DNA from 2 places in the Staphylococcus casei genome. Region 1 is predicted to be linked to the other one. Evidence: riboswitches for the same ligand, from Rfam matches in the RefSeq annotation. Region 1 holds a riboswitch; the other holds the start of a gene.
What was found. A riboswitch is a leader RNA that binds a small molecule or an ion and turns the genes downstream of it on or off. The one in region 1 is predicted to bind lysine.
Positions count from the first base shown of each region.

Region 2: it holds a riboswitch for lysine, as region 1 does, so the genes downstream of both, QMO72_RS06145 (amino acid permease) here and QMO72_RS07560 (aspartate kinase) in region 1, are expected to answer to the same signal.

Region 1 is NZ_CP125718.1:1,542,492-1,546,717, forward strand. Features, by position in the region: gene dapA (4-hydroxy-tetrahydrodipicolinate synthase) at 1-289, opposite strand, end outside; gene QMO72_RS07555 (aspartate-semialdehyde dehydrogenase) at 291-1,280, opposite strand; gene QMO72_RS07560 (aspartate kinase) at 1,334-2,536, opposite strand; lysine riboswitch at 2,624-2,802, opposite strand; gene QMO72_RS07565 (aldo/keto reductase) at 2,981-3,811, opposite strand; gene QMO72_RS07570 (ABC-F family ATP-binding cassette domain-containing protein) at 4,061-4,226, opposite strand, start outside.
Region 2 is NZ_CP125718.1:1,265,727-1,269,952, forward strand. Features, by position in the region: gene thrS (threonine--tRNA ligase) at 40-1,977, shown strand; lysine riboswitch at 2,043-2,215, shown strand; gene QMO72_RS06145 (amino acid permease) at 2,435-3,919, shown strand; ribosomal protein L20 leader region at 3,992-4,120, shown strand; gene infC (translation initiation factor IF-3) at 4,144-4,226, shown strand, end outside.

The DNA.
Region 1 (4,226 bases):
GTTCTCGTGCGCGAACAGAAGCTTGAATAGATTTCTGGGTATTATTTGTACCAGTCCCTGCAATGACTGGAATGCGTCCATCAATATAATTCACAACTACTTCTAAAATATGCTCTTTTTCATCTTCTGTTAAAGTTGGATTTTCTGCAGTTGTACCATTAACTACAATAGATTTTGCATTATTTTCCACTAAATATTTTAAATGTCTTCTTAGTGCATCATAATCTACTTCATTGTGGGTAAATGGTGTTGTTAAGGCGACACCTACACCTTCAAAAATGTGACTCATATTATTTTACTCCTTTCAGACTCATAACTTGTTCAAGTATTTGTACTGCATTTAATGCTGCACCTTTCAATAAGTTGTCTGAAGTACACCATACATGGAAAGTATTATCTAAAGTTTCATCACGACGAATACGTCCTACAAATATTTCATCTTTACCAGTAGAATGAATAGCTAAAGGATATGCATTGTTTTGAGGATCATCTATTAATACCACACGCGCATCTTTACTAAATAATTCTTGAATTGATTCGACAGTGGCATCTTTTTCTAAAGTAACACTCATGTGCACACTATGACTATCTTGTACTGGTACACGAACGCAAGTTGCTGTTACTTTTAAATCATCATCTTTTAAAATTTTTCGTGTTTCATCAATCATTTTTTGTTCCTCTTTTGTATAACCATCTTCGAGAAACACATCAATATGAGGTAATACATTATTATAAATAGGGTGTGGATATGCTTCAGGCGCCTTACCACTTGGACCATCTGCTAAGTCTTGTTTACCTTTAACACCAGAACCAGAAACAGCTTGATAAGTAGTGTAAGCCACACGTTTCAAACCATATTGTTCTTGTAATAATTTAAGCGGCACTACTGATTGAATTGTAGAACAGTTTGGGTTAGCAATAATTTTTCGATTTAATATAGGTTCATTAACCTCTGGAACAATTAAATCAACGCCTTCTGTCATTCTCCATTGACTAGAATTATCGATTACTATTGCACCAGCTTGTTCAAAAATAGGGGAGAAGTGCTCACTTGTACTTCCACCAGCACTCATTAATACAAAATCAAAAGCCTCGTTTGCTGCATCTTCTGTTAATTCTCTTACTGTGTATGTCTTACCTTGAAATTCGACTTCTTGACCAGCTGAACGTGCTGAAGAAAATAATACCAATTCGTCAAATTGAACTTCTTTACGATCTAAAGTTTCTAACATTTTTCTTCCTACTAATCCTGTTGCGCCTGCTACTGCTAATTTTGTCATATCCACTACACTCCAATTATTATTTTTATTAAATTTGATTATATTTCGAAAATTCAGATATCGAAAGCTTGATAAAGGCTACGAACTGCACGTTCACCATTCTCTGCATCGATCACACATGAAATGCTAATTTCAGAGGTGGTTGTCTGATAAAACGAAATATCATTTTCAATTAATGTAATAAATGCTTTTGATGCTACACCTGACATATCGCGCATTCCTGAGCCAATTAATGAAATTTTAACGTATGCTTCATTAATTTTAAAATCTAAAGCGCTAAAGTCTTCTGTTAATGATTCTAAGATAGTTGTAATTTGTACAGCATCGGTATCTTTAATAGTAAAGGATAATTGCAATCCTTCCAAGTTAATTATCTGAGAAATCATATCAACATTCACGGAACCTTCGTCCAATTTGTTGAATAATGCAGTTAGTAATTTGTTATCAGGCAGGGGATAACTGATTGTAACATGCATCATATGTGTGTCTAATGCGACACCAGTGACTGCTTTTTTTTCTAGTAATTCTGTTTGTGACATAATCCATGTTCCTCTCACATTTGATAGCGTTCTTCCTAAATAAAGCGAAATATTGTAATTATTAGCCAATTCGACGCTTCTAGTCTCTAATACACCTGCGCCTAACGCACTCATTTCCATCATTTCTTCATATGAAACATATTCGAGTCGTTTGGCATCTTTATATAACCTCGGATCCGTAGCATAAACACCATCTACATCTGTGTATATTTCGCAGGCAGTACCATTACTAGCCGCTAATGCAACCGCTGTAGTATCTGAACCTCCACGACCTAACGTAGTAAGTTCAAAATCATCATTTATACCTTGAAATCCTGCAATAACTAAGATGTCATTATCTATAAAAGCATGATCAAATGTTTCAGGATTTATTTCTGCTATACGACTTTTCAAATGATGTCCAACTGTTTTTATTCCTGCTTGGTAACCAGTCATGGCTTTTGCATTAACACCAATATCATTAAGTACCATAGACAAATATGATACTGTCTGTTGTTCACCCGTGGTCAATAGTAATGCTAGTTCTTGATCTTTAGGTTTTGAAGTCAATGACGACACGTTAGCCATAAGTTGGTCAGTTGTTTTACCCATCGCACTTACGACAACTATAAGTTGTTCACCTTGCTCAACTCTACGACTTAACATTTCAGCTATATTTTTAATTTTAGTAAAATCACTTACAGAAGAACCTCCAAATTTCAAAACACTTCTTTCCAATTCTATATCCTCCTCATTGAATAGGGGAGAATCACAGTAATATAAAAAAGAACAAGTCCGGAATGCGAACCTGTTCTATAATATATATACAAGTGATGCACTCCATTATTTTAAAATAATGACAGACTCTTAGCTCTTAACCATAAAGTCCAACTTGTTATAAGCTGCTATTATAACTGTTTCGGCATCTCACCCTTTCAAAATTAGCTGCTAGCAGGCAGGTTCTTCTAATATTTACTAATGATTGATGCGCCTCATCAAAAACTTATTTAATTTTTTGTTTATGCTACATATTATACATACGTAGTTATATACTGTAAACTGCTTTTTACAAAGTTTTTTAAATTTACTGAAAATATAACAAGTTAACCACCTTTTTCACCATTAAAGTGCAAATTACCACTATAATCTCACACGAAAAAGGCTTTCATCATTGTTCAATCATTAATACTCTTCGTATGTTGCAGGATCTTGTCCTTTTAGGCGACCGTCTTGTTGTGTTAAAGCGTCTATTTTCTCTAAATCTTCACTTTCTAAGTAAAAATCAAAAATATCTTTATTTTGAATCTGTCTTGAAACAGAAGTGGATTTGGGAATAGGTACTACGCCATTTTGCACATGCCATTTCAAAATAATTTGCGGTATTGTTTTATTGTATTTTTCAGCAATTGTTGCAATGTCTTTATCATTGATTACTTCTGAAGCACGACCTAAAGGACTCCACGCTTGCGTAATGATACCTTTGTCATTATGATATTGTATCATTGCTTTTTGGTTGAAGTAAGGATGTAATTCAATTTGATTCACTGCTGGTAATATACCTGTTTCTTTTTCTAACCTTTCAATGTGTTCTGTTAAGAAATTACAAACACCTATAGATTTTATTAATCCCGCTTTTTGAGCAGCAATTAATGCTTTCCATGCTTCAATGTACTTCTCTTGTTTAGGATTTGGCCAATGGATTAAATATAAATCAATATATTCCACATTCAGACGATAAATAGATTCCTGAATTGCAGTTAATGCTGCGTCATAATCTTGATAACGACCTGGTAGTTTAGAGGTAACCATGATTTGATCTCTCGAAATATGACTATTAGCTATTGCACGTCCAACTGTGCCTTCATTCTCATAGTTATAAGCAGTGTCTAATAAATGGTAACCTTGTTTCAATGCATTTATAATAGCATGAACTCCATGTGTACCATTGAGTTTATATGTACCGAACCCAATTTGAGGTATAACTTGACCATCTAACATATTTAAATTTTCCATTACATCATTCCTCCTATTACTTTATTAATAATAATTATATAATTCTAAAATATAATATCAAAATAATTAGCCTAGGTAATCATATATAGTATATTACAAGCTCTATTTTATTAATATAGTTTCATATGAACAGGTATATGATTGATACAGTTTGTAAAGGAGGGCAGGGGTAACTCATTTTTCTAACTAAAAAAGGTCTAATACCTTTTTTAAAAGGTATTAGACCTATATTAATATATGACTTACATATTATTTTTTACTTAAAAGACCAGATTCTTCTAAATAAGCTTCATATGAAATTTCTTTTGATACACTGCCTTCGGGATTTAAATCAATTACACGGTTAGCAATTGTGTTTATAAACTCAAAGTCATACGATGTGAATATAATAGAACCTTTAAATGATTTTAAGCCA
Region 2 (4,226 bases), 280 kb from region 1:
GTTTTGATTTAAGAGCTTGAATAAATTGGAGGGTATTTCATGGATCAAATTAATATTAAGTTTCCTGATGGTAATTCAAAAATATTTGATAAGGGAACAACTACAGAAGATATTGCACAATCTATAAGTCCTGGACTAAGAAAAAAAGCAGTTGCTGGTAAATTTAATGGTCAACTAATTGATTTAACTAGACCTATTGAGGCAGATGGAGCAATTGAAATCGTAACACCAGGTACTGACGAAGCACTAGAAGTATTGCGCCATTCAACAGCACATCTTATGGCTCAAGCATTAAAACGTCTATACGGAAATGTAAATTTTGGTGTTGGCCCTGTAATTGAGGGTGGTTTTTATTATGATTTTGATATGGAAGAAAGCATTTCTTCTGATGACTTTGAAAAAATCGAAAAAACAATGAAGCAAATTGTTAATGAAAATTATCCAATTGAGCGTAAAGTTGTAACACGAGATGAAGCTAAAGCCTTTTTCTCAAATGATCCATATAAATTAGAATTGATTGATGCGATTCCAGAAGATGAGCTTGTAACTTTATATTCACAAGGTGAATTTACTGACTTATGTCGCGGTGTCCATGTACCATCAACATCTAAGATAAAAGAATTTAAATTATTATCTACAGCAGGTGCATATTGGCGCGGTGACAGTAACAATAAAATGTTACAACGTATTTATGGTACAGCCTTTTTTGATAAAAAAGAGCTTAAAGCACATCTTCAAATGTTGGAAGAGCGTAAAGAACGTGACCACCGTAAAATTGGTAAAGAATTAGAATTATTTGCTAATAATCAATTGGTTGGCGCAGGATTACCATTATGGTTGCCAAATGGTGCGACAATACGTAGAGAAATCGAACGTTATATTGTCGATAAAGAAGTGAGCATGGGATATGATCATGTGTACACACCAGTTATGGCAAACGTGGAGTTATATAAAACGTCTGGACACTGGGATCATTATCAAGAAGATATGTTCCCTACAATGAAATTAGATGAAAATGAAGAAATGGTCTTAAGACCAATGAACTGTCCTCACCATATGATGATTTATGCAAACAAACCGCATTCATATCGTGAGTTACCAATTAGAATTGCTGAGTTAGGTACAATGCATCGTTACGAAGCAAGTGGCGCTGTATCAGGTTTACAACGTGTGAGAGGCATGACACTTAATGATGCACATATATTTGTTAGACCTGATCAAATCAAAGAAGAATTTAAGCGCGTTGTTAACTTAATCATTGATGTTTATAATGATTTTGGTTTTGATAATTATAAATTCAGATTAAGTTACAGAGACCCAGAAGACAAAGAAAAATACTTTGATGATGATGAGATGTGGAACAGAGCGGAAAGCATGTTAAAAGAAGCATCTGATGAACTTGGCTTAGACTATGAAGAAGCGGTGGGAGAGGCTGCATTCTATGGTCCGAAATTAGATGTTCAAGTACAAACAGCTATGGGTAAAGAAGAAACGTTGTCTACAGCACAATTAGACTTCTTATTGCCAAAAAAATTCGATTTAACTTACATTGGTAATGATGGTGAACATCATAGACCAGTTGTTATTCATCGTGGCGTAGTATCTACTATGGAACGATTTGTCGCATTCTTAACTGAGGAGACTAAAGGTGCCTTCCCAACATGGTTAGCGCCTAAGCAAGTAGAAATAATTCCTGTTAATGTAGATATTCATTACGATTATGCAAGAGCTTTACAAGATGAGCTTAAATCACAAGGCGTTAGAGTTGAAATTGATGACCGCAATGAAAAAATGGGTTACAAAATTAGAGAAGCACAAATGCAAAAAATACCATACCAAATTGTTGTAGGTGACAAAGAGGTAGAGAATAATGAAGTTAATGTAAGAAAATATGGTTCACAAGATCAAGAAACTGTTGAAAAAGATACTTTCATTTGGGATTTAGTAGATGAGATTAGATTGAAAAAACAAAGATAGTCTTGAAAGTCTTGTTAAAATCATGTATATTACTGATGAGTGAAATAAATTAATATTCATATCAAATTTGAGTTAGAGGTTGCATCTTCAAAGAGTAATTATTCAGAAGCCAAATGGGGCGTATGTTGAAATAATGAAAGGTGGAAATGCCGAAACTTGTATTGACCATTTACAATGCGAGTTGGGACAGTTTTCGAAAGAAACTGGACTGTCACATGTGTGATGTGCTACCTATATAAATGCTATTATTAAAATGGTTGCATATCTATTAGGTATGCAACCATTTTATTTTGGGCAAAAATTTATAATGCATATGTTTTCGGGATAGAGCAAAAGTTTATAGTTAAACGTGTAATTGAATGGACTTCATTACAATAAAGTGATTGTATACTATAAATGACACAATCTTAAGCATATAGAAAGTTAACCTCTAAGTTTATAAAGAAAGGAAGCTTCTATGGCAAAACAAGAAATTCAAAATGATGGAATTCAAAGGGGACTAAAAGATCGTCATATTTCCATGATTGCAATCGGAGGATGTATTGGTACTGGGCTATTCATGACTTCAGGAGGCGCAATACATGACGCGGGTGCTTTAGGTGCTTTATTAGCCTATGCAATTATTGGTGCGATGGTTTTCTTCCTTATGACATCATTAGGAGAAATGGCAACATATTTACCTGTATCAGGTTCATTTAGTACTTATGCTACACGCTTTGTGGACCCGTCCCTCGGATTTGCATTAGGATGGAATTATTGGTTTAACTGGGTAATTACAGTGGCAGCAGATGTTACTATTGCTGCTCAAGTTATACAGTATTGGACGCCGCTGACAGGCATACCAGCATGGAGTTGGAGCTGTCTATTTTTAGTTATAATTTTTGGACTTAATGCTTTATCCGTAAGGGTTTATGGTGAAAGTGAGTATTGGTTTGCATTAATTAAAGTAGTAACGGTAATCATCTTTATTATTATCGGATTGTTAACGATACTAGGTATTATGGGTGGAGAATTTGTAGGCTTTGACATATTCACTAAAGGCGACGGCCCTGTGTTAGGCGGTAACCTTGGAGGTAGCTTGTTAACTATTTTAGGTGTGTTCTTAGTTGCAGGATTCTCATTCCAAGGCACAGAATTAATTGGTATTACAGCTGGAGAATCTGAAAATCCAGAGCGAGCAGTACCAAAAGCAATTAAACAAGTCTTTTGGAGAATATTATTATTCTATATACTTGCGATATTTGTAATTGGAATGCTGATTCCATACGATAGTGCTGCTTTAATGGGCGGCGGAGATGATGTGGCAACATCACCGTTTACACTTGTATTCCAAAATGCAGGTTTAGCATTTGCTGCATCATTCATGAATGCGGTAATCTTGACTTCAGTATTATCTGCAGGTAATTCGGGAATGTATGCTTCCACGCGTATGCTATATTCAATGAGTAAAGATAAACTTGCATTCCCTGTATTTGGTAAAACAAATAAGAGTGGTGTGCCTTATATGTCATTACTCGTTACTGCAGTAATTGTAATTGGTATTTTTGTTTTACAACACTTGAGTGGTGATGCTTATGAGTATATTGTTGCAGCAAGTGGAATGACTGGTTTTATTGCATGGGTAGGTATAGCGATTAGTCATTATAGATTTAGAAAAGCATTTGATAAACAAAATTATGATAAATCTAAATTGAAATATAAAGCGAAATTATTCCCATTTGGTCCAATATTCGCAGGTTTCTTATGTGTGGTTGTAATCATTGGTCAAGACGTAGACTTTATTAAAACAGGCGCATTTGATCTTAATAGATTCGTTATTACGTATATGGGGATACCAGTATTTTTAGCATTTTTCATTTATCATAAACTGAGATATAAAACAAAAATTGTTCCTTTAGAACAGGTGAATTTAAGACAAGATGTTAAAATGGATAATAAATAAAACATGAAATGTTACAAAAACTATTGACTTGTCTCAAAATTGTTGCTAATATAGGTAACGTTGAATACGAAACGAACCAAGTAGAAGCTCCCGCTTCTCACCTGTAGCGACGCTAATTGCAGTTGGCAGGTCTATATATACATGATTATGTCATGTGTAGAAGAGAGCGGGTATATTGTATACTCGCTCTCTTTGCTTGGGATAATTTCGTAAAAATCTTGGAGGTGTCAACCATAGCAAAAGATCAGACTCAAGTTAACGAAAAGATTCGCGCAAAAGAATTACGTTTAATCGGACAAGATGGAGA